DNA from 3 places in the Bacillus spongicola genome. Region 3 is predicted to be linked to each of the others. Evidence: predicted binding sites of a transcription regulator. Region 3 holds the regulator's gene; each other region holds the start of a gene.
The links. Region 3 encodes Rex, which represses fermentation and respiration genes when NADH is low (regulators of the CRP and FNR family bind a similar motif). Its sites were predicted from a motif close to TTGTGAAATATTTCACAA; they were not measured.

Region 1 (8,476 bases), on a different contig from region 3:
CCATGGAATAACACCTAGAATCATAATTAAGAAGGTAAGTCCGAATACCCAAAGAACGGCTTTTCTTCTTCCAGTTAATTCAACTACTTCAACGGTGTCATTTCCTTTTAAAAACTGCTCCTTATGCTCTTTGTGTAAATGAGCAACTAAAGACTTGCTTGGATCTTTCTTCACATTCTCTGCATAACGCATTACGTAAAGAATACCGATGACCAGGGAAATGACTAATATAACTAAGCGTAGCACGATACCGTCCCCAATTGAAATTCCGGCAAAACCAGAAGCAATACCTGTTGCAAAGGGATTAACGGTCGAGCCTAATACCCCAATACCTGAACCTACTGCAATGATCAGTACAGCGGTGAGCGCATCATATCCCGCAGCGATGATAATCGGAATGATTAACGGATAGAACGCAATTGTTTCTTCGGCCATTCCGTAAGTTGTTCCTCCAAGTGCAAAGAGAGTCATTAAAATCGGAATCATAATTTTCTCTCGACCCTCTAGCTTTCGAACCACATTTCCAATTCCTGCGTCAATCGCTCCTGTTTTCATGACGATACCTAAGAATCCACCGATTACTATGACAAACAAGGCGATATCTTGGGCATCAAAGAATCCTTTAATCGGTGCATAAAGTACTTCCCAAAGACCTTGTGGATTTTGCTCCGCCTCAGAAAATGTTCCTGGGACTGGCTCTAACGTAGAAGCCGTTGGATCAACGTATTCATATTGACCTGCTGGCACGATCCAGGTTAAGATCGCTACCGCAATAATAATTAAGAATAAGATCGTAAACGCTGTAGGCATTTTGAACTTTTTCATGGTCAAACCCTCCGTTTTCTAAACTATCGGGTTAATTGATAAATGGCTTTGCTATAAATTTTCATCGCTAGAAAGAGATCCGCTAAATCGATATATTCATTTGGTTGGTGTTCCACCTTTGGTCGACCTGGAAACATCGCACCAAACGCTACCGAATTCTCAACCGCTCGAGCATACGTTGCACCACCTGCTGAAATCGGCTTTGACGTTACATCCCCTGTCTCCTCTTGGTAAATCTTCATCAGTGTTTTCACTAACACATGATCTAGTGGCACATAAATTGAAGGTAACCAATCAAACTCTTGATATTCAAGACCATAACTTTGCGCTACTTTCTGTAGCTTATCAACAATTGTTGATTTATCGGTAGTGACAGGAATTCGAATATCAATGGAGAGCTTCTCTTTCTCATTCAGTTCCAATTTCCCGATGTTAAATTTTAATTTTCCACTTACAGAATCCTCGCATTGACCGAATATCTTACTTGCATAAGAATCTTCACCGATCATTTCTGCGATAAATTGAATGGCTTTCGACTGATTTCCCAGCCTTTTCAACGCAATCGCTAAGCGACTAATCGCATTGATTCCTTCTTCAGGTACTTGAGCATGAGCTGATTTCCCAAATACGGTAACTCCTGTGGAATCCTGCTCATACTTGTAGTTCAACTCCTTTAAAACAGACGCTAGTTTGACTTGATCTGTCCCCTTGTAACGAATTTGATCCGGTACCGCGTTAAATGCATTCCCTCCTTCAAGAAGGAGATTTGATGTATTTTCAGCGCTTAAGTGAAGCTGTAGCAAACCTTTTTCTGCGAAGGTAAGCGGAAAGCTAGAGTCTGGGACAAAGCCCATGTTTGGCATTTCTTCCTGCTCTTGATACCTACTCATACAACGCCAAAGTGTTTCTTCATCTGTTCCAAAAATAAAGCGAAGGCGTTTTGGAAAGGAAAGGCCAAGATCCATTAAGGTCTTCGCCGCATACACCGCTGCGAGAGTAGGTCCCTTATCATCCTGCGTTCCTCTTCCGAACATTTTCCCTTCTTTAATGATTGGCTCAAATGGAGGAGAGTTCCAGCTACTTAAATTTCCAGCCGGGACGACATCGAGATGGCCGAGTATTCCCACCATCTCTTCGCCTTCACCGATTTCAGCATAGCCGTAATATCCTTTTGGATCACAAAATGTTCGAAATCCTAGATCTTCACATAATTGAAGTGTTTGCTCTAACGCTAGTTGGATGCCTTCTCCAAACGATGTGTTTGGAGAAGTCTCATCAAGGACACTTGGAATCGATACAAGTTGTTTTAGGGATTCGTGAAGCTCAGATTCATTTTTTTTAAGTTGCGCTAGTAACCTCTCTTCGTTTAAAAAGCTCATCAATATCACCTTCCGCTAATGTTGTTGCCATGACCGCTTTAATGGTATGCATCCGATTTTCTGCCTCATCAAAAACCACAGAATTCTTACTTCGGAACACCTCATCCGAAACTTCCATTTCTGTTAGACCATATTTTTCATTAATCTCTCGACCTACTGCCGTCTCAAGATCATGAAAAGCTGGTAAACAGTGCATAAAGAGCGTATGATCTTTACCTGTTAAATCCATCATGGTTTTATTTACTTGGTATGATTTTAACATGTTGATTCGTTCTTCATATTGAGCTTCTTCACCCATTGAAACCCACACATCTGTGTAAATGACATCTGCTCCTTCCACACCTTCTGCTACATCCTCAGTTAAGGTGATCTTAGCGCCTGTTTCTTTCGCTAGCTCCTTAGCATAAGTAACGATTTCATCAGATGGGAATAGTTCTTTTGGTGCAATGGCACGGAAATCCATGCCCATCTTTGCCGCTCCAATTAATAAAGAGTTACCCATATTATTTCTAGCGTCTCCGACATAAGCAAACTTCACGCCTTTTAAGTGTCCAAGTTTTTCTTTGATTGTCATAAAGTCCGCCAAAATTTGTGTTGGATGATAAAGATCCGTTAGTCCGTTCCATACTGGTACGCCAGCAAACTCGGCTAACCCTACAACTGTTTCATGCTTAAAGCCACGGAATTCAATTCCATCAAACATGCGTCCAAGCACAATCGCCGTATCTTCTACCGATTCTTTTTTCCCAAACTGAACATCATTTTTGCCTAAATATTCAGGATGAGCCCCTAAGTCCACACATGCAACAACAAAAGCACAACGTGTCCGAGTTGAAGGTTTTTCAAATAATAGCGCAATATTTTTTCCATCTAGAACGCGATGTGGAACGCCTTCATTTTTTAAATTTTTAAAGGCAATGGACGTATCGATGAGGTATTCAATCTCTTCAGAAGTGTAATCTCTTAATGTTAAGAAGTTGCGTTTTTTTAAGTTCATGTTTTTTCTCTCCCTTTTAATTAAGCTCTCTTCGGAAGCCTTTACTATTTTTACAGCTGTCGATGGATCAGAAAAGAACTCTTCATTTTTAAAAAATTCGCTGATTGCACCATAATTGTATTTCCACTAAAACAGCTTTCACTAAATGTCTTCACGGTAGATTGGCATACTCATGCAACGCGGGCCTCCACGACCTCTTGAAAGCTCCGAGCTTGGTATTTCAATTACCTCTAAACCGTGCTGTCTTAATAGTTCATTAGAAACATAGTTCCGGTCATATGTCATCACGACTCCCGGGGCAATGGCTAGTGTATTAGATCCGTCATTCCATTGCTCACGTGCTGCTGCAATTGGATCACCACCACCACATGGAATTAAGACAATATTTTCTAATCCAAGAACCTCTTTTAAGGTCTCTGCTAAGTTGCTGCGTTCGGCAATCTTGACTCGTCCTTCTTCTTCCCCTTTTTCAAGGATAAAAATTCGCATATTTCCTTCTGGCCCTTGGATGGCTGGATGAATGGTAAATTTATCGTAATCAACCATTGTAAAGACTGTATCAAGGTGCATGAATGCTCGGGATTTCGGAATTTCAACAGCTATAACCTTCGTAATATCCTTCTGGTTTTTAAAAAGATTTACGGCCATTTTTTCGATGCCTTGAGCCGTCGACCGTGCACTCACTCCGACAGCAACGGTGTGCTTATCCAGTACAAGCTGATCGCCGCCCTCCATTGAAAAGCGAGAATCCCGTGTAATCCATTTCGGAATATCATGGCTCGCAAATCGTGGATGATACTTCATAATATAGTCCATGAAAATCGATTCTCTTACCCTTGCACTCTCATTCATTTTATTAATCGAGATCCCAGGTCCAATAACGGCAGCTGGATCTCTTGTAAAATACAAGTTAGGCATTGGATCTAAATAGAATGGATAATGATCCGCCATCAATTCGTATAAATGAACTTTCTTATCTTGTTCAATTTCCGTTTTCAGTACGCCAGACATCACCTTTTCAATCATTTCCTTCGTAGTTCCACTAAGTAAATAATCCTTCAAGTTTTGTCGTGCACCGTTAATATTCGATTTACTTTCTTCAAGCATTTGATCAATGAACTGTTCACGAAGTTTCTCCGTATGAAGCGCTTCTTCGACAAGTGTTTCTAAATATAAAACCTCTACACCTCGATTACGGAGTGCATTTGCGAAATAATCATGTTCCTTTTGTATAGCTGGAAGAAAAGGAATATCATCAAACAACAATCGTTGTAAATATTCGGGTGTTAAATTCTCAACTTCTCTTCCTGGTCGGTGTAAGATAACAGTTTTTAGTTCTCCGATTTCTGATCTAACATGGAGTGGGTATTTCATTTTGCGTCCCTCCTTGAGAATGTCTTTTTGTTTACATCCTTATTGTAGCGCGCTTTGTAAACGCTTTCTGTGATGGGGGCGTCTTTTTAATTGTGAAATATTTCACGAATTTTATGTACAGATATAAAAGATTGTGAATGAATATACAAGATTTACCTCCCTTATTTTTTCGATTGTTTGTCTAGTCCATTTTTCCAATGAATAAAATACGTATGAATTGAGATTTGTGTTATAAAAGTTTATATTTTCTGATTATTTTAACGATGGAGATTTGTCGTTGGAATTTGCATGCAGGAGGTAGTTATTTCCTGAAATATTTCCTGGGGTGACTTGCTTTTCGGGGATGTGCAACATACCTCTTCACGACCGCAGTATTAGTTTCAATTTCTGCCACAATTCTACTGAATAAACCTCTTATATCCAGTTCCTCTTCATAAAAACCCTATTCTCCTTCTATAAATTAAGGGAGATTCACTCGTTAAGGCGAACATACGAAGACAATGGAGGCTGATCCTACTGGTTGTGAAGCACTATTGAGACGGTTGCCGAGATCACATCCTAAACAGGAGATAATCCAAAATGATTTAGCTAAATGGCTAACGGGTTATGGTAGGGGAAAAACCGTAGATTTCTACTTGCAGGCTCTTGAAAGTAATTTCCATCTATTCCACGACCTTCGTTTTCAACTGGGAGATTCCTTCTTTCAGATCGATACACTCGTTATCCCCTTAACTTTCTCCAAATTATAGAAGTAAAGAATATTTCAGGTACTTTGTCCATTGACCCTGTATTTCAGCAACTCATCCGGTCAAAAAATAACGAAGAGGAAGGCTTTCACAATCCTATTTCACAGACTTAAAAACAGAAAAACATGTTATTTCAAGTGGTTGGAAAAATGCTTTTCCCCGATATTCCTCTCCATTATTTAATCGTAATTAGTTCTCCCTCCACTATTTTAAAAACCTCTACACAAAATGAGGGGATAGCAAACGTCATATGTCATGCTCTCTTACTTCCACAAATACCTTCACGATACACCGCGCTCCGCTTGCTTAATTCAATGGCCCTTTCCAACCTCGGGTCCAATAGAGGAAGCACCTATTTCCTAAATCGTTCTCTTAAATGAGGAGATTATTAGCTCCCTTGAAAAGAGCCTCATCAACAGAAATAAACTCTTTAGATTGCTTGCCGTTCTAGCGTTTGAATAAATGACGGCCACTAAACTTCTCGTTTACTTCTCTTTCATCGTGGAAAAACTTTAAGAGAGACTTATTTTCATCCGTTTGCACATTTGCTATAATAAAACATTATGCTTGATTACTTCTGATGAAGATCAGATATACATAAACGGGAAGGGTTGATTTAGTTGGAAAACTCTAACTTTATTAAAACGATTATCAAGGAAGATTTAGAGTCCGGAAAACGAAAAGAGGTTATTACTCGCTTTCCACCAGAGCCAAACGGGTACCTTCATATCGGTCATGCTAAATCGATTGTGATTAATTTTGGACTTGCTGATGAATTTAACGGAAAAACAAATTTACGATTTGATGATACAAATCCGTTAAAGGAAGACCAAGAATATGTTGATTCTATAAAAGAAGATGTTGCTTGGTTAGGATATGATTGGGACAATCTTTTATTCGCTTCAAATTACTTCGATGAAATGTATGAGCGTGCTCTCTTACTCATAAAAAAAGGAAAAGCCTATGTGGATGACTTAACGGCTGAAGAAATTCGTGAGTACCGAGGAACACTTACTGATCCTGGAAAAGATAGTCCTTACCGTAATCGATCAGTTGATGAAAACCTTGACCTGTTCGAGCGGATGAAAAATGGAGAATTCGAAAACGGAACAAAAGTATTACGTGCCAAAATCGATATGAGCTCTCCGAATATTAACCTACGAGATCCTGTTCTGTACCGAGTTTCGCATGTATCCCACCATAATACTGGCGAGAAATGGTGTATTTACCCGATGTATGATTATGCCCACCCGATTGAAGATGCACTTGAAAATGTGACGCATTCTTTATGTACAACGGAATTCGAAGATCATCGCCCACTTTACTACTGGGTAACAGCAGAATGTGAAATGGAGACTCAACCACAACAAATCGAATTTGGCCGTTTGAATGTAACAAATACCGTCATGAGTAAACGAAAGTTAAAGCAACTTGTCGACGAAAATTTTGTTGATGGTTGGGATGACCCTCGTCTGCCAACAATATCAGGCTTACGTCGTCGTGGGTTTACACCAGAGGCCATTCGAGAGTTTGTTTATGCAACAGGCGTCTCAAAAGGATCTGGCGCAGTAGATGAACAAATGCTCGATCATTTCGTTCGTGAAGACCTGAAACTAAAAGCGCCACGTACGATGGGGGTTCTTCGTCCTTTAAAAGTCGTCATCACAAATTACCCAGAAGGACAAGTTGAGATGCTCGATGCCGAAATTAATCCAGAAAATCCTGATATGGGGATTCGCCAAATTCCATTTTCTCGTGAGATTTATATCGAACAAGAAGATTTTATGGAAAATCCACCCAAAAAATACTTCCGTCTCTTCCCTGGTAATGAAGTACGCTTAAAGCATGCGTATTTCATCAAATGCGAAGATGTCATTAAAGATGAGGACGGGCATGTCTGTGAGCTTCATTGTACGTATGATGTGGAGACGAAAAGTGGGAGTGGCTTTACCGGTAGAAAAGTAAAAGGAACACTACATTGGGTCGACGCGAGTCAAGCGGTCCCAGCAGAATTCCGTTTATATGAGCCACTTATTCTTGATGATGTAGAAGCCACTAGTGATAAAAATTTCCTAGAACGTGTGAATGAACAATCACTAGAGGTTCTGAACGGATTCATTGAGCCGAATATGAAAGACGTTTCTCCACAAGAGAAATTCCAATTTTTCCGTCACGGCTACTTTAATGTTGATTCAAAACATTCGACAGATGATTATATTGTCTTTAACCGAATTGTTTCGTTGAAGAGTTCGTTTAAAATGAAATAATTATAAAAAGCCCTACGATGAAAAAAAAGTACATCGCAATGAGATTTTTGTAAAGTAACAATATAGATAGTTTATATTAAACCCTAATCAAGCATAACCCCGCTATAAATTTAGGACGGGGTTATGCTTGTTTAATTTTTGATGTAAGATACTCCAATTCACCTAAAAATATAAGAATAATGTCGATTAAATCTATATGCTACCTCACAATCGCGCTCTTTAATTGAACAAAACAAATTCCAAATTTACTATTTTTTTATTAATTCCTCTTCCCATAAATGTTCCAAACCCACTTCATTGTTGGTGTTAATCAATACAAACACATCAGGATTACTAAAAGTCTTCCAACAATCAAAATCAAAGTTGTTATCAAAATTCTTTAGCAAAGGCTGTTTTCGCAAAGATTGTGGCTTTTCGAATAGGAATATATCCCTTGATTTGTATGACTTCGTGCTCTTTTCCTAATGAAAATTTCTCCATTTCTAGATAAAAAAATAAGAAATCCGTCGAAAAAACCTTACTACCTGTTTTTTCTTTGTGCCAATAGCAACAAAGTATACGAAAAGAGCCTTAGCAAAAGAGACATTAAATTTCCGTGAATAACAATTATAGTGTTTTCAGATTCACTTTTAAAAACCTCATGTACTACGTTTACTATTCGGCTCATAGCTTCTTTACTCGACTCACTTCCATCAAATTTCAACTCCAAAATATTGAATGTTACTTTAAGTTTTTCAGGTCAATTTGGGAAATCCAGTGTACTTATTATACGTTCTGACAAACATTCTTCAATTTCTATTTTTATGTATATTTCCTTACTTGTTGGTTCCACTGATTGAATTGCACGTAAAAAAGGGATTGATTTGATACGTTCAATTTTAGTATTTG
Region 2 (8,476 bases), on a different contig from region 3:
TTTTCCTTCCATAATCATGTTCATCAAGAATGGACCGCAATGCTGATAATGAATGTTTAAACCAATTTGTGGAACGGTAGACTTCTTCCAAGGCCAAAAATTGTGATAAAAGAAGGGGTCTGGTCCTTGGGAACCATAACGGTAATAAGCTTGTTCTTCCTTAGAAAAAGAAAGTAAAGGAAGTTCATCTGAAAGTTTTTCGGCAAAAATAATATGAGTCCAAATATTTGGCATGTGTTCAACTCCTTCTCATACAATCTTACAAGAGAAATGTATCATAGTTCCAGTTAATTTGGTGAAACAACTATTTACAAGCGGGTAAGGTTTTACTTTACCTCAACTAATTGTAATGGTAGGTGTAATGAAAGACGTACTATCAATGATTGAATGGTAATAAAAAAAAGAGTGAAAAATGGGGTATATTCTTTGGGATAAACCTTGTGAATAGAAAAAAACAGGCATTATGCCTTTTTTTTAGGATAGCCGTCAATTCAACTAATCAGCGCCTCAGGGTCAGTCCCAGTCTTATGCAGGTCGCCGGTAAACGGGCGCCTTACGCTTTTCAAGAGTCTAGCTTCAGGCGCCACCGGCTCGAGGTCATAAGCCAGGCCCTGTCATGAGGCAAAGAACGCCTCAGGGTCAGTCCCAGTCTTATGCAGGTCGCCGGTAAACGGGCGCCTTACGCTTTTCATTTTGTGTAAGGTTTTCCTTCTTCGACAAATTGTGTTAGGAACCTACCTAATAATTCTTGCCAACCTGCTGCATGTTGTTGATGCCATTCTGGGTTTAAAAGTCCTGCAGCATGATGAGATAAGTAAAGGACCGTGGAATCGCCATTTTCCTTGAGACGATACGTATAAGCACTATTGACTGCTCCATGCATGCCAAGTACCCCGTTTAAACGAATCTCTTCATTTTCTTTGAGATAAGTGACTGTTCCCCAAAGAGCACCTGATCCATCTTTTCCAGTTTCTAAGAAGCTTCCACCAATTGTGGGTTGAAACGAAAGTTTGGATGAGTCACCGCAAAGTCGGTATGCCCACCAAGAATCAATCTGAGTTGTTAACGCCTCAAATACCTTTTCCTTTGAAGCGTTAATCATAACCTCTTGCTCAATTTTAAATGAATCTAATACTAAGCCTTCTTGTTCCATTGGAATCGCCCTTTCTTCTACTATATTCTTTAATAAGTGCAAGGATCTAGCGTCATTCTCTTGGTATTTGGAAACCCATCTTTCCTGTAAATACTGTAAAGGAGTGGCATTGAGATAGTTTAATCTTGTTCGTCCTTCGCGCCGTATAGAAATCAATGAAGAGCTCTCTAATAAGTTGAGATGCTTCATGACGGCATATCGACTGACTTCAGGAAAAAAACTAATTAAATCCCCTGTTGTTTTTGGGCCATCCTTGATTAAATCAAGAATTTTCATTCTAATGGGATGACCGAGTGCTTTAAATAAAATGATTAGCTCCTTATCATCCATGAAGTCTCTCACCCTTCTTATATGTGACTAAAAGGTAACTTTTAATGTGTGACTTAATAGTAACATTTTATTTCTACATCTTCAAGTTCTTTTCTTGATATACTTAAAGAAGATAGAGAAAAAGGGGGATTAGGATGCTAAAATTACTATTTTCTAAAAATAAATCGGATTGCAGTAAAATGATGGAAAGAGTTAGTTTTCTCTTAAAACATGAAGAAATTGAGACTTATGCTCAAAGTATTGTTTCACTTCAAAATAAAGAAGTTTTAGCTTTCGAGTTGTTAAATCGTCCAAATTCTTCAACAGAATTTCACTCACCAGATCAATTTTATTCTTTTGCAGCTAGTCATGGGCAAATTCATAAAGTGGACACTCATGTGTTAAAACTCGCCTTGAGGAGAGCATCATCTCATTCTCCACTAAAACAGCCACATTTTTTATTCGTCAACATACACTTATCCACCTTATTTTCGAAGGAATGGGAAGACTGTTTACCTGCAATCAAAAAGTCTTCTTCAAGGGTTGTTTTAGAGCTCTCTGAACGTGAAGGTCTTGAAGGGTATACAAAGCAACAAGTAATGAATCGGATGAAAACATTGAGAAGCTATGGGATGAAAATTGCTGTTAATGATATCGGTAAAGGCTACTCCGGGCTACACACCTTAAGTATGGTGCAACCTGACTTTGTGAAAATTGATCGTGAGCTGGTGAAAGATATTGAGTCAGATCCGTATCGTCAGTACATGATGACGGCTTTAGTTCAGTATTGGTCTTCTCAAAATGTAGATATTATTGCAGAAGGAATCGAACGCGAAGAAGAAGCCACTTTCTTTCGTAATCTTGGTGTTCAATATGGTCAAGGTTACCTTTATCATAAACCAGAACGTATAACGAAAGAAATGGCGACAGTTTAATAGAGTGAAAAAGGACAATGATGGCAGGGAGCCTATTGTCCTTTTAAAATGGCTGTTTTCGCAAAGTTTGTTGCTTTTCGAATCAGTCTATTTTTGATGGAATGCAACAGTAAAATGAAAAAGTCAATCAAAAATAGGATTAAATATCCACAATGTATACGAAAAGAGCCTTTAAAGTACACAAAATATATTTGCGATTCCTTTATTAGTAGTAAATGGAAGCTTCTTTTTCCTTTTTTAGCGGAATAAAAATACTAATCAACATGGGAATGATCTTGCTTCGTTTTACTACATATGACAACATTCATAAATTCATTATATCTATTGTTTTTGAAGGGGAAATTAGCAAAATGACATTTGTTTTAAAAATGTAATAATTTTTGGTTTTATTTTTAATGAAATCCTTTACAATAGAGGTGGGCATGCTTTATTATTTTTTTTGGGATAGTGTGGAACCGTTTGCACAATATCGAGAAAAGGGTGAAATATATTGAAAAGACTTTTTGAAATAGATAATTGGAAAATAATCGAAACATCTCTACATCAAGACGATTTTCGCCTTGCAGAAAGTATGATGAGTTTAGGAAATGGACATATGGGAATGCGTGGAAACTTTGAGGAAACATACACTGGCGATTTCCATAGAGGATCGTATGTAGCTGGAGTTTGGTTCCCAGATAAGACACGTGTGGGCTGGTGGAAGAATGGTTATCCTCATTACTTTGGAAAAGTAGTTAACTCGACGAACTATATCGGAATTAATGTGTTTATTGATGGAATTGAACTTGATTTAAACACAGCAGATGTAACGGAATTTTACCGTGAGTTAGACATGAAACATGGTATACTTACCCGTAAATTTACAATCGTTCAATCTAATAATGAAACAGAAGTTGAAGTCGTTCGTTTTTTATCTATTGCCGAAAGTGAATTAGCAGCTATTCAATACAAAGTGACAGCAAAAAATTATTCAGGTGAAGTGACATTTGTACCCTATTTAGACGGTGAAATTCGAAATAAGGACTCCAACTATGAAGAAGATTTCTGGTTAGAAGTTAGCAAAACGTCTGCTGATTATGAAGGTAGTCTTGTGATGAAAACGGTGGATAACTCATTTGGGACGCCTACTTTCCAAGTCGCGACAACGATGAAAGTTGTTGTAGATGAGGCAGTTAACCATGTTTCTCACAATGCGAAACAGGAATATGTTGAAACAAGAGTGAACGTAAACGTGAAGGAAGGCGAATCTGTCACCCTGTATAAATACATTGCGATAACGACGGATAGGGATTATAAAGAAGAAGAACTTGTTCGAACAGGGGAGGAAGTGTTAGCCCGTTCATTGGATAAAGGATTTGAACAGCTTTTACAAGAACATAAACAAGGCTGGCTAGCTCGTTGGGAAATTGCCGACATTGAAATTGATGGTGAAGCAGACGCCCAGCAAGGCATTCGCTTTAATCTTTTTCAACTATTCTCTACTTACTACGGGGAAGACGCTCGTTTAAACATCGGACCCAAAGGTTTCACAGGAGAAAAGTATGGTGGAGCCACCTATTGGGATACAGAAGCCTATGCCCTTCCCCTTTATCTTTCAACAGCAAAGCCAGAAGTAGCTCGTAATTTGTTAGTCTATCGTCATAACCAACTCAACGGAGCCTATCATAATGCAGGTCAACAAGGACTTAAAGGCGCTCTTTATCCAATGGTCACGTTTAACGGAATCGAATGTCATAATGAGTGGGAGATTACGTTTGAAGAAATCCATCGTAACGGGGCCATTGCTTATGCTGTGTACAACTATGTTAATTACACAGGGGACAAGACTTACTTCCATGAATATGGGATCGACGTCTTAACTGGTATTTCCCGGTTCTGGGCAGATCGTGTACATTATCAAAAGAAAAAAGACGTTTACATGATGCACGGAGTGACGGGTCCGAACGAATACGAAAACAATGTAAATAATAACTGGTACACAAATCGTATTGCACAGTGGACACTTCAATATACATCTGAGGTCATCAACTACTTAAAAGAGGTAAATGAGACCTCACAAGTCGACGCACTCAATATTACAGAGGAAGAGCAAGGAAAATGGAGCGAAATCGCTAAGAAAATGTATCTGCCTTATGATGAAGAGCTGGGTGTATTTGTTCAACACGATACCTTCCTTGATAAAGATTTGATGATAGCAGATGAACTGAATCCAGAAGAACGACCATTAAATCAAAAATGGTCATGGGATAAAATATTACGAAGTTGCTTTATTAAGCAAGCAGATGTCCTACAAGGATTATACTTCTTAAATCATGAGTTTACACTCGAAGAAAAACGACGAAATTTTGATTTTTACGAACCGATGACCGTCCATGAATCGTCCCTTTCTCCGTCCATTCATGCTATTTTAGGGGCCGAATTAGGAAAAGAAGAAAAAGCATATGAAATGTATCATCGTACCGCTCGTTTGGATTTAGATAACTACAATAACGATACAGAAGACGGACTTCATATCACGAGTATGACGGGCTCTTGGTTAGGGATTGTCCAAGGTTTTGCAGGCATGAGAACAGCAAATGAAATCTTGTCTTTTGCCCCATTTATTCCAAAAGCTTGGGATCGTTACGCTTTTAACATTGTGTACCGTGAATCTATTCTCAAGGTTGAAGTAACTAAAGACAATGTCACGATCTCACAAGAAGGTCCAGAGCTAGAGATGCTGCTTTTTGAAGAAAAAATAATTTTAGAAAAAAATGGAAAAATAACCATTTCAATCGCTCAATAAGAGGAGGAAAAGCATGGAAAAACTAGTTCAAGCATTTATTTTTGACTTAGATGGTGTGATTACAGATACGGCAGAGTATCACTTCTTAGCATGGCAAGCTCTTGCCAATGATGTGAATATTACCTTTACTCGTGAGCATAATGAAGAGCTAAAAGGGATTTCCCGCATGGAGTCATTAGAAAAGATTCTTTTGTTGGGTAATCGTGAACACGATTTTACTGATGATGAGAAGCAAGGGCTGGCTGCGAAAAAAAATGATCATTATTTAACTCTGATTAAAGAAATAGCGCCATCCGATATCCTGCCTGGGATGAAGGAATTTATTCTAGAGATCAAAGAGAAAGGTCTTAAACTCGGACTTGCATCCGCAAGTAAAAATGCTATTACTGTCATGGAAGCATTAGGATTAAAAGATGAGTTTGATGTTATTGTCGATTCAAATAAGATTGCAAAAGGAAAACCAAATCCAGAGATCTTTCTGACAGCAGCCGAACTCTTGCAGGTTGATCCAAGGGTCTGTATCGGTGTAGAGGACGCAGTTGCAGGAGTCGAAGCTATAAAAGGAGCAAGTATGTTTGCGGTGGCGATTGGACCGAAGGAATCCTTTAAGAAGGCAGATCTTGTTTATGCAAGTACGGGTGCTGTCTCACTTACAGAGATCTTGTCGGTTTATGCTTCATAAAAGTAGAAAAAAGATCAGGCTGCTTGTTACAAAGCAGTCTTTTTTGCCTGGATTGAGGAATGTTTTTGAGAGGCATATTACGAGATGAAGTGATGAAAAATTGATCGGAAGATACGGTGGACTGATTAAAAATAATCGGGTAGGTGGCTGAATCTGAAGGAGGATATATGTGGAGGAAATTTTAATTTCATAGGATTTAAATCATATTCACTGTACATAATGTAAATTTCATATCAATGTGAAAAATCTTATTGAACAATATGTGAACTCCATTGCAAAAGAGATAGAAGGGGCGTATATTAAGAGTATAAAGAGTAAGTGAAATACTTCACAAACTTTCGACGGATAGTCTTAAGAGTTGTAGCTATAATATTTTATTAAACTATATGTGAGATGTTTCACAAACCTCAACATTCATACTGGAGGGATTTATCATGTTTGTACAATTTTTAAGAGAAAACAAAATTGCAGCGTACATCTTAACAGCACTTCGCTTATACTTAGGGTATACTTGGATAACTGCAGGCTGGGGTAAAATAACTGGCGGATTTGATGCAGGTGGATTTTTACAAGGTGCAGTTGGTAAAGCTAGTGGTGATCATCCTGCCGTTCAAGGTTGGTGGGCCAGCTTCCTAGATAGCTTTGCTATACCAAATGTGGGACTTTTCAATGTGTTAGTTCCTTGGGGCGAATTCTTAATCGGATTAGGATTACTTCTTGGTTGCTTAACTACTGCTGCTGTATTCTTTGGAATGATGATGAACTTTGCATTCTTATTTAGTGGAACTACTTCTACAAATCCAATGATGCTCTTAATTGGAATCTTTATAATTGTTGCTGGTGCCAATGCAGGTAAATTTGGATTAGATTACTGGGTGCAACCTGCTATTAAAACAATGATTCAAAATAAAATACTAAAAGGCAAAGGACATTCTGGCCAAATGGAAAATAAATTTGCCTAATATATCTTTTGAAAGCTGACTCTTCTGGGCGAGAGTCAGTTTTTGTCTGTTTTAGATGGAAATCAACGGTGAAATGGTGGATTTAGTCGAAAATCAGATGAAAAAGACACAATGTATGCGAAAAGAGCCTATAATAAAAAGAAAAAAGGAGAAAGATGATGAATCATTTTATTGTATTTTTCGACGGTGTTTGTTCGCTTTGTCAAGGATCGGTTCAATTTATTTTGAAACGAGACCACAAGCGAATATTTCACTTTTCTTCTTTACAATCTGAAACGGCCTCTAACCTATTACCTTCAAAATTGGATGAAGTAGATTCTATCATTCTTTTGCAAAATGATACCATCTTCACTCATTCTACAGCAGCGCTTAAAATAGCCAAAGAATTAAGGGGAATATGGCCACTCTTGTATGTGTTTATTATCGTTCCCAAACCTATTCGAGATGTTATGTATAAATGGATTGCAAAGCGTCGCTATCGTTGGTTTGGCAAGACAGAAAATTGTATGCTACCCAAACCAGAATGGAAAGATCGGTTTTTATAAAAGGCTCTTTTCGCATGCTTTGTTGTTCTAGCATGTAAAAACGGATGGAAACACACTTTTCTTTCCTCATTTCGACTAAAAAAAAACGCTTTCTCCTTTTGGGAGATGGCGTTTTTTCATATGCCTATCTTATGCTTTTGTATACGTTGTTTTGGCACTCTTTGATTTACGCTTATTTGCCATCTTTTTTGCAATCGGATAAATAATGGGCGCCCACTTAATTGCACTTCTTACTAATTTTTTCATAGTCATTACCTCCTAATTAGTACTTCTATTCCCTATATTGAACAGAAAAAACTTGATATGGCTATTTGATTAGTTTCGTTCCCTAACAATTGTAAAAATGAATCATCTCTCTTAGAAGTAATGCTTACCATAATTTTTAATGTCAAGATGAAAGAACATCTCATGAGATAAAGTTCCTAAAAGTTAAAATTTTCAGAATATAAGTTGACTTTTTTTTCTATTCAAGGTATCTTGTCATTAAATGAATATTACGATAATTACGTAGTTCGAATTTTTAACGTTATATAAAAGAGGTGAATACTTGGAAGGTTTGCGAAGGTTCAGTTGCAAAAGCGAAACCTATTGTGGAACCGGGAGTACTCCTCTTTTGATGCTTCATAATGATAACGCTTACAAAAAGGAGGATATCTATGAACCCAGTTCTTTCATTTGATGATTTGACAGAAGAAGAAAAACAGGAACTTTTTCTTCAACGAGTTCAAGCAGGAGAAAAAATCGAGGCAGACGATTGGATGCCAGAGGAATACCGGAAAACTCTTATCAAACTTATATCGATGCACGGAATCAGTGAAATAATGGGAGCATTGCCTGAAAAAGAATGGGTTCCAAAGGCGCCTACTCTGCGGAGAAAATTAGGGATTATGGCTAAGGTACAAGATGAAATGGGGCATGGACAGCTACTTCTTCGTGTTGCCGAGGATTTAATGGAGCCTTATGGGAGAACAAGAGAAGATATCATGCAGGACTTATTTTCAGGAGATTTAAAGTTTCATAATGTTTTTCATATGGAAGCACCCACATGGGGAGATGCTGGGCTGATTGGCTGGTTAGTAGATGGGGCGGCAATCATCACTCAAAC
Region 3 (8,476 bases):
GTGGTTTTAACAAGTGAAACAACCTCCTCAATAAATATGTAGTCATGATAATTAGCACTCACCTCTTTAGAGTGCTAACACAATTAATATAATAAAGAATTCACTTTTCTTTTGCAAGCATCAAGCCTTATTTTTTTCTAAAAAGGTTCGACAAAAATCACTCCATGTTTTGTCATTTTTCGCAAACCCACTTCTTCCAGCTTTACCATTTGAACAGTCATCATTTTATTAGTAGAATGGATAAATGATTATGATCAACTTTCTAAAGGAGAACTTACATGAATAAACGATATGGCTATATCCTAATCATCTACATAGTCATGCAACTTTCTACCTCTATCGCCGTTCCGCTTATTTATAAGCTCGGACTGAATTCCTTTGGTGTAGAAGATAAAGAAAAGATGCTCTATTTAGCTGCGGGGTACTGGCTATTTATTAGCTTTACACTCACCCTTATCATTGTACTTTTTTTATTACGAAAAAGCGAAAGATATGAGGACTTTGGCCAACAGCATTCAATTCCACTCTCCATTTCTTGGGGTGTGGGCGGAATATTTCTCGCCTTTTTAGCACAGGCCCTCGCTATTACTGTTGAATCTTTTCTCGGAATCGAACCTGGATCGGAAAATACAGCGACAGCGATGAAAATCATCTCACTTGTGCCAATTGCGTTAATTGCTTCCTCGGTCGCCGGACCAATTTTAGAAGAAATTGTTTTTCGACAAATCCTATTTGGGGCACTCTATAAGCGAATGCCATTTCTGGCCGCTGGTTTCTTAAGTTCCCTTCTATTTGGACTGGCTCATCGCGAATTATCCCATATTCTGTTATATACGACGATGGGCTTTACGTTTGCTTTTCTGTATGTGCATACGAAAAGAATTATTGTTCCCATCATCGCTCACGTTGGCATGAATACACTCGTTGCGCTCATTCAATTTTATCCTGCAATTATGAAAAAAGTAAGCGCACAAGTCGCACTATTTATTCACTGGATAGGGTAATCACGCTCTTTTTAAACATATATATTGAAGATTTTTTTCTTTTCGTCTATTTTTGAACAAAATCAATACCAGAATAGAGAACTCCTTCGAAAATGAACTTCAATAGCTACAATAATGTACACGAATAGGGCAAGGACTCTATAGGATTAGGAGGACGTTTTTATGAGAAAATCACCTTTGTTTACTGGTATCATTTACACCTTACTCGGAATTCTATTTACGTATTTTTCAATCCAAAATGTTGTGACTCATGGCTGGGGATTTTTCACTTATCTTCTCATTTTCCTAGCAACATTGGATTTAGGTTCAGGACTTCGGATGATTAACATCCACATTAAATTAAAAACGATGCAAAAAAAATAGACCCAATGGGTCTATTTTTTTATTCTTCCATTTCTCTTTTCTGTTCTGCAAGCAAAGCTTTTTTATAACCAATTTTACATATACCTAAACTGATTTCATATAAAACAAAAAGTGGTAGAGTAACGAGTAAATGAGACATAATATCTGGTGGTGTGATCATTGCGGCAATCACAAATAGACCAAAGTAAGCATACACCCTCATTTTCGACATCAACATTGGTGTAATAATCCCTAACCTTGTTAAAAACAACATAATGACAGGGAGCTGAAACAGAAATCCGAACGGAATGGTAATTTGAAAAAGAAATTGAAAATACTCATTGATGCCAATTTCCTGTTCAATTTCTAGATTCACAGACAAATTCAACATAAAGTCGACTACAAATGGAAATAAAATAAAATACGAAAAAGCTAATCCACCAAGAAACAAGATCACCGTTACCGGAATGTAACTCAACGTGACACGTCGTTCTTTTTCATATAATCCCGGGGACACAAAGGACCATAATTGAAAAAGAATTAACGGGAGCGCCATTAATAATGACAAGAATATTATTACTTGGATGTAAATCTTTAATGGATCCGTTAACCGAAACGCATTCATCGTTATTTCTTTCGCTTCATCCGCATTCTGCAAGTAAACAATCAACGGTTCGGCGAGAAAAAAGCTTGCGATAATCGCAAACAAGAAGAAAACGACCACAATGAGAAGCCGTTTTCTTAATTCATCTATATGTTCATAAACAGTCATATCATTTCGACTCATCGTCAATCACCTAACATTTACTTAGCATCATTTTTGTCTTTGTCTTCGTCATCCGCTAAGCCTTTTGTGGCATTTTTGAATTCGCGCAACGTACTTCCCATTGCTTTCCCTAGTTCTGGTAACTTTTTGGGACCGAAAATTAATAGTGCAACTACTGCTATTGCTACAAGACTACCTGGACCTGGCATTACGCTACACCTCCTCAGTACTATATTACATCATTTTACCCCTAAATCCTAATTTCTTAAAGCCCTTCTTGTGACGTTTCCGTGTCCTTAGTAGAATAGTTCTTCAAGAAATAAACTAGCGACTGCAATTCAACCGCTAAATCAATATGATGGATTCGAATAGACGAAGGAACATTTAACCGTGCCGGCGTGAAATTCAAAATCCCTTTCACATTCGCACTCACTAAGCGATCCGTTATCGTTTGAGCAACAGGAGCGGGTACGGTCAAAATAACCACCTCTATGTTGCTTTCCTTGATTTTCTCTTCTAAATCGTCTAAAGCATAAATCGGTACGTCACCTATACTCATGCCCACTTTATCAGGATTCACTTCAAAGGCCATCTCAATTTTCGTGTTATTATTTTTCAAAAAATTATAGTGAAGAAAAGCTGTGCCTAAGTTTCCTACTCCAATTAATCCAACCTTGGTGACTTCATCCTGGTTTAGTGTTTTACTAAAAAAGCTTAGCAAATAGTTCACATTATAACCATAGCCTTTTTTCCCAAGTGCACCAAAATAAGAAAAGTCTCTTCTAATCGTAGCCGAATCTACTTTTACGGCCTCACTTAATTCTTTCGAGGACACTCTTTGTTTACCTGAAGAATGTAAGTTTTGAATAAACCGATAATATAGAGGCAAGCGTTTTGCGGTAGCTTGCGGTATTTTCATTGTGTCTTGATTCATTTCTAATCCCTCTCTATTTTTGAGCCAATCATCTCTCGATTTTTCTATTTAATAGAGCTTTCGGCTCATTTTGTATTGAATCCTATTTTCGGAAACGCTTCCATTAATCTCGAACTAGCTGTTTAGATTCCTCTTGGTCGGAAATATATCACTTTTCTTTGCAGATGAATCAATTTTAATTAAAGGCATGCCTGATGTAGACATTCTCCTCTTCATTCATTATCATACACTATTTCGTCAAGATTGTCTGTTACCTTTTTCACAAGTCCTGCTATTGCTCAACTTGTTTTAAGTGCGATACACTGTTTGTATAAGACTCTTTTCTTATATATTGTGACTCTTTCGTTTATTTTTCGATGGAATCCTCGATTTTGCTGTTGAAACCTATCAAAAATAGTCGATAAGATGAAGTAAAACCTTCCGCATTTTATAGTACAGTTCGCTAGTAAAGCTGATTGGTTTCTTACTGGAAACTAAATTACTCGGACACTTGAAGAGTTACTGACCAGTTTAAACGAGATGAATGAGGTGAATATATGATTTTATTACAAGTCAATAATGTAACAAAGTACTTCGGGGCAGAAATGATTTTATCAAATATTAAACTAGAACTGAAATCTAAAGATCGAATTGCACTTGTAGGTAGAAATGGTGCTGGAAAGTCAACTTTACTAAAAATCATCTCCAATCAACTTTCCTTTGATTCAGGAGAAATAATAAAACCAAAACATGTGACCATGGGCTATTTAGCTCAGCATACAGGACTGGAATCCAGTCTATCGATTTGGGACGAGATGCTATCTGTATTTGAGCATGTTTTACAACATGAAGCGGATTTACGCAAATTAGAGCTTGAGATGGCTTCACCAGATATTTATGAAAACACAGAGGCTTATGAACGGACACTATCCGAATATGATCGCTTAACGGTGAAATTTAAGGATTTAGGCGGCTATCAGTATGAATCGGATATTCGCTCTATTCTCCACGGATTGAATTTTGCTAACTTTGATTATTCTACCAAAATCTCCACATTAAGTGGCGGACAAAAAACGAGACTAGCTTTGGCTAAACTTCTCTTAACAAAACCTGATTTACTCATCCTAGATGAGCCCACTAACCATTTAGATATTGAAACACTCTCTTGGCTAGAGCAATATTTACAGGGCTATTCAGGTTCCATCTTGATTGTCTCTCATGATCGCTATTTTTTAGATAAAGTCGTCAATCATGTTTATGAAGTATCACGGAGAAACACAAAGAAATATCACGGCAATTATAGTGATTATTTACAAAAGAAAGCCGACGACTATGAACGCGAGAGTAAGCAATTTGAAAGACAGCAAGCTGAAGTAGCTCGTTTGCAAGATTTCATTCAAAAAAACATTGCCCGAGCTTCCACTACAAAAATGGCACAAAGCAGGCGAAAAAAACTCGAGCGAATGGACCTCATGTCTCAACCGCTTGGTGATGAAAAATCTGCCCATTTTTCTTTTGAAATTGAACGGCAAAGTGGGAATGATGTTTTAAAAGTTCAAGATTTAACAATAGGTTATCACCAAGAACCAATTTCTTCAAATATTAAATTTCAGGCTTCAAGAGGAGATAGTATTGCCTTAGTTGGTCCAAACGGAGTCGGGAAGTCTACCTTAATCAAGACACTAGTGGGAAAACTTCCATCCCTTTCTGGCAACTACCACTTTGGAGCGAACGTCAAGATTGGCTATTATGATCAAGAACAAGCCGAGCTAACTTCCAATAAAACCGTGATTCATGAACTGTGGGATGATTACTCGATGAAGACGGAAAAGGAAATCCGAACTGTTCTGGGCAATTTCTTATTTTCAGGAGATGATGTACTCAAGTCTGTTTCAACTCTAAGTGGTGGCGAAAAAGCCCGATTAGCTCTTGCTAAGATGATGTTAGAAAAATCAAATGTACTTATTCTAGATGAGCCAACAAATCATCTTGATCTTGATAGCAAAGAAGTTCTTGAAAATGCATTAATTCATTACCCAGGTACGATCTTATTCGTTTCCCATGATCGCTACTTCATCAATCGTATCGCAACAAAAGTTCTTGAATTATCCACAACAGAAGCCAAAGAATATCTTGGTGACTATGATTATTACGTCCATAAAAAGGAAGAAATGATCGAGCTTGCTTTATTGGAAGAAAAAGAACGTGGTGCATCCATCGTTACGCCTCAGATTGACACAAAGGAAAACCACCGAATGGATAAAGAGGCAAAGAAACTAGAACGTCAACGAATACGAAGAATTGAAGAAATCGAAGAATATATAGAAAAGCTTGAAAATGAGATTGAAGAAAAAGAAGCCATGCTATTTGATTCTGACATCTATCAGAACGCTGAAAAAGTGAAGCAGTTAAATGATGATGTTCTTGCAGCTCAAAAAACATATAATGACCTTTTAGAAGAATGGGAACAACTCCAAACATAGCCTTTCCCCTGCCCACGCAGGGGATGTTTTTTTAAAATAATATTCACATTTTTATCCACAACCAAAACCTTTATACTAATATAATCACAGGACTTTTCCACATTATCCACATTTTTTTATTGTTTTATCCACAAAATCATCCAAAAAGTAAGCGGTTTTATTATATGTTGCTCACAAGATATACAAAGTTATTAACAACTTATCCACAGTCTGTGTACAAAACAGACGTTCTACTTCCTCTTCTTCCTCAAAAATTGGTTATCCACAAAGTAAAGCATTGACCTTGACCTATCGGTGATAAGCGTATAATCAGAACTGATCATCGGCGTTTGCCTCGTTTTTGCGCTTAGCTTATGATCACTGTAATGAAGACTCATTCTTTACACAGCCTCTACATTTCACCTCACAGCATTATTTAACCTCTCTCCTTCACATCAACATACACACAAGTTTCCTGTTCCTTTGACAAGAGTCACTAGCGAGAAAAAGAAGCGAAGACCCCATTATACATAGGTTCTTCGCTTCTTTAATTTTCTGTATATTAATAAAAATCTTCAGTCCATAGAGAAGTAATTATTTTTTCAATGCTCTCAAATAAAATGTGCTTTATAACTCTAATCCAGGGTTTCCATTCATCGCTAGATTACCTCTTTTTCCTTGCTGATACATAACAGTCCCTACAGCCCCAATCATTGCGGCATTATCTGTACACAATGAAAGAGGAGGAATGACAAGTTCTACTTCTGGCAATTCGTTAAAGGTTTCTTCTAAGCGACTTCTTAACCCCTTATTTGCAGCTACTCCACCAGCAAGAAGAAGTTGCTGAACTCCATATTCCTTTGTTGCCCGAACTGCTTTAGTGACCAATACATCAATCACACTTTCTTGAAAACTAGCCGATAAATCTTCTGGAGAGATTTTCTCTCCTTTTTGAGCAGCATTATGAAGGGTATTGATGACAGCTGATTTTAGTCCACTAAAACTAAAATCATATGAACCCTCTTCTAACCAAGCTCGAGGCAGCTTAATCGAAGGAGTACCTAATTGGGCTAATCGATCAATATGTGGACCTCCTGGATAAGGAAGTTTAAGCGTTCTTGCCACTTTATCATAAGCTTCTCCTGCTGCGTCATCCCTTGTTTCCCCAATAACGTCAAATGAACCATGTTCCTTCATATATACCAGTTCTGTATGACCTCCAGAAACTACAAGCGAAAGAAGTGGGAATTCCATCTCTTTCACAAGACGATTAGCATAAATATGACCAGAAATGTGATGGACACCAATGATTGGAATATTATGCGCAAAAGCAATCGCTTTCGCTGCGTTTACTCCTATTAATAGTGCACCCACGAGCCCAGGTCCTTCTGTTACCGCTATTGCATCAATATCACTAAATGTCATATTGGCTTCCTTTAGCGTTTCCTCAAGTACAAGCGTGATCTCTTCAACATGATGTCTCGAAGCAATTTCAGGAACAACTCCACCAAAACGTTTATGACTCTCAATTTGAGAAGCTACTACGTTGGCGATGATCTCTGTTCCATTTTTTATTATGGCAGCGGCCGTTTCGTCACAGCTTGTTTCAATTCCTAATACAATTACATCTTTACTCATCTAATTTCACCCACATTACTAAAGCATCCTCTTGATTATCACTATAATAATTTTTTCGGATGCCGCCATTTTCAAATCCTAATTTCCTATAAAGTCCTTGAGCTGGCGTATTGCTCAATCGTACCTCTAATGTCATCGAAGTCGCACCATGTGAAATAGCATACTCCATCACAAATGTTAATAAAGCTTCTCCTAACTTCCATCCTCGACATTCAGGAAGAATCGCGATATTGGTGATATGCACTTCATCTACTACGAACCACATCCCACAATACCCAATAATTTTTTCATCGTTTTCCAGCACAAAATACTTAGCAAATTTATTATGTAGCAACTCGCTGTAAAAAGCCTCTTCTTTCCAAGGTACAGAAAAAGAAGCTAGTTCAACATCCATGACTCTCGGGACATCTTCAATTTCCATTAATCGAAATAAACTATTTTTTATTGATATCATGAATAAACCCTCGTTGGTTGGTTTGTGCCTCTAACCACTTCACTTCAGCTTCTGCTAATCGAATATAATTAGGTACAAGAGAATGAGTGTCTTCTTCTTGTTTATTCATCCCTAATATCCCTAATTCAGATGGTCTAGGATTTTGCTCTGTTAGCTCATTAAATACCGCTTGGTCCCCTAAAATAGATTGAATGGATTTTTTATGCAAGCTGACGTCATTCCCAACAAACAACACAGGCTGGTTCTTTTCTTTTAATTCCATTAGCCAATCAACAGCCAATACATTACAGTCCAAAGCCACTTCAGCTTGTTGCCCGCTATGATACGAATATAAGCCCGTGTATATTTGCCCTCTTCTCGCATCAACTAACGGACATATATACCCATTAAAATAACGCCCAACAGACGACATTACGGCTAAACTGGAAACACCCACAATTGGTATCTTCAACGACCAAGCAAGCGTCTTAGCAATCGTCACTCCAATGCGAACACCCGTATAGGAACCTGGGCCCTTCGCCACGACAATCTTTTCTAGCTCTTTTGGTGTCCAATCACACTCTTTTAATAAATGTTCAATGGCAGGCATAGCTCGAACAGAGTGATTCTTTTTTATATAAGTGATATATTCCCCAACAATCGTATCCTCTGTCATTAAACTTACACCTAGTGGATAGTTAGATGTATCTATGGCTAATATTTTCATGAAAATAACTCCTTACATAAGTTCTCGTAGCGATTACCGCGTGGGGAAAGTACAATTTTCCTTTCGTCAACTCCCTGATGAAACAAGGAAATATCCAAGCGTTCTGTTGGTAACTGATCCTGAATCAAATGAGCCCACTCTATAACCGTTACGCCAGAACCACTAAAGTATTCTTCAAATCCTAAATCCTC

Region 1: arcA (arginine deiminase) is a predicted target of Rex. The motif match lies at 4,666-4,683, and genes of this name have one in related genera.
Region 2: U8D43_RS03490 (DoxX family membrane protein) is a predicted target of Rex. The motif match lies at 6,251-6,268, and genes of this name have one in related genera.

The regions. Positions count from the first base shown of each region.
Region 1 covers NZ_JAYKTS010000032.1:9,705-18,180, reverse strand. The annotation lists gene U8D43_RS17380 (YfcC family protein) at 1-825, opposite strand, end outside; gene U8D43_RS17375 (M20 family metallopeptidase) at 849-2,204, opposite strand; gene argF (ornithine carbamoyltransferase) at 2,164-3,201, opposite strand; gene arcA (arginine deiminase) at 3,343-4,575, opposite strand; gene U8D43_RS17360 (glutamine--tRNA ligase/YqeY domain fusion protein) at 5,942-7,588, shown strand; gene U8D43_RS21095 (histidine phosphatase family protein) at 8,328-8,476, opposite strand, start outside.
Region 2 covers NZ_JAYKTS010000003.1:211,517-219,992, forward strand. The annotation lists gene U8D43_RS03465 (zinc dependent phospholipase C family protein) at 1-234, opposite strand, end outside; gene U8D43_RS03470 (SRPBCC domain-containing protein) at 689-1,483, opposite strand; gene U8D43_RS03475 (EAL domain-containing protein) at 1,618-2,397, shown strand; gene mdxK (maltose phosphorylase MdxK) at 2,888-5,182, shown strand; gene pgmB (beta-phosphoglucomutase) at 5,196-5,864, shown strand; gene U8D43_RS03490 (DoxX family membrane protein) at 6,299-6,826, shown strand; gene U8D43_RS03495 (thiol-disulfide oxidoreductase DCC family protein) at 6,985-7,371, shown strand; gene yxzF (small protein YxzF) at 7,501-7,617, opposite strand; gene paaA (1,2-phenylacetyl-CoA epoxidase subunit PaaA) at 8,028-8,476, shown strand, end outside.
Region 3 covers NZ_JAYKTS010000038.1:1,596-10,071, reverse strand. The annotation lists gene groES (co-chaperone GroES) at 1-13, opposite strand, end outside; gene U8D43_RS18480 (CPBP family intramembrane glutamic endopeptidase) at 279-1,004, shown strand; gene U8D43_RS18475 (YdiK family protein) at 1,167-1,367, shown strand; gene tatC (twin-arginine translocase subunit TatC) at 1,387-2,133, opposite strand; gene tatAY (sec-independent protein translocase protein TatAY) at 2,151-2,321, opposite strand; gene U8D43_RS18460 (redox-sensing transcriptional repressor Rex) at 2,378-3,046, opposite strand; gene U8D43_RS18455 (ABC-F family ATP-binding cassette domain-containing protein) at 3,583-5,508, shown strand; gene tsaD (tRNA (adenosine(37)-N6)-threonylcarbamoyltransferase complex transferase subunit TsaD) at 6,115-7,125, opposite strand; gene rimI (ribosomal protein S18-alanine N-acetyltransferase) at 7,118-7,579, opposite strand; gene tsaB (tRNA (adenosine(37)-N6)-threonylcarbamoyltransferase complex dimerization subunit type 1 TsaB) at 7,560-8,285, opposite strand; gene tsaE (tRNA (adenosine(37)-N6)-threonylcarbamoyltransferase complex ATPase subunit type 1 TsaE) at 8,282-8,476, opposite strand, start outside.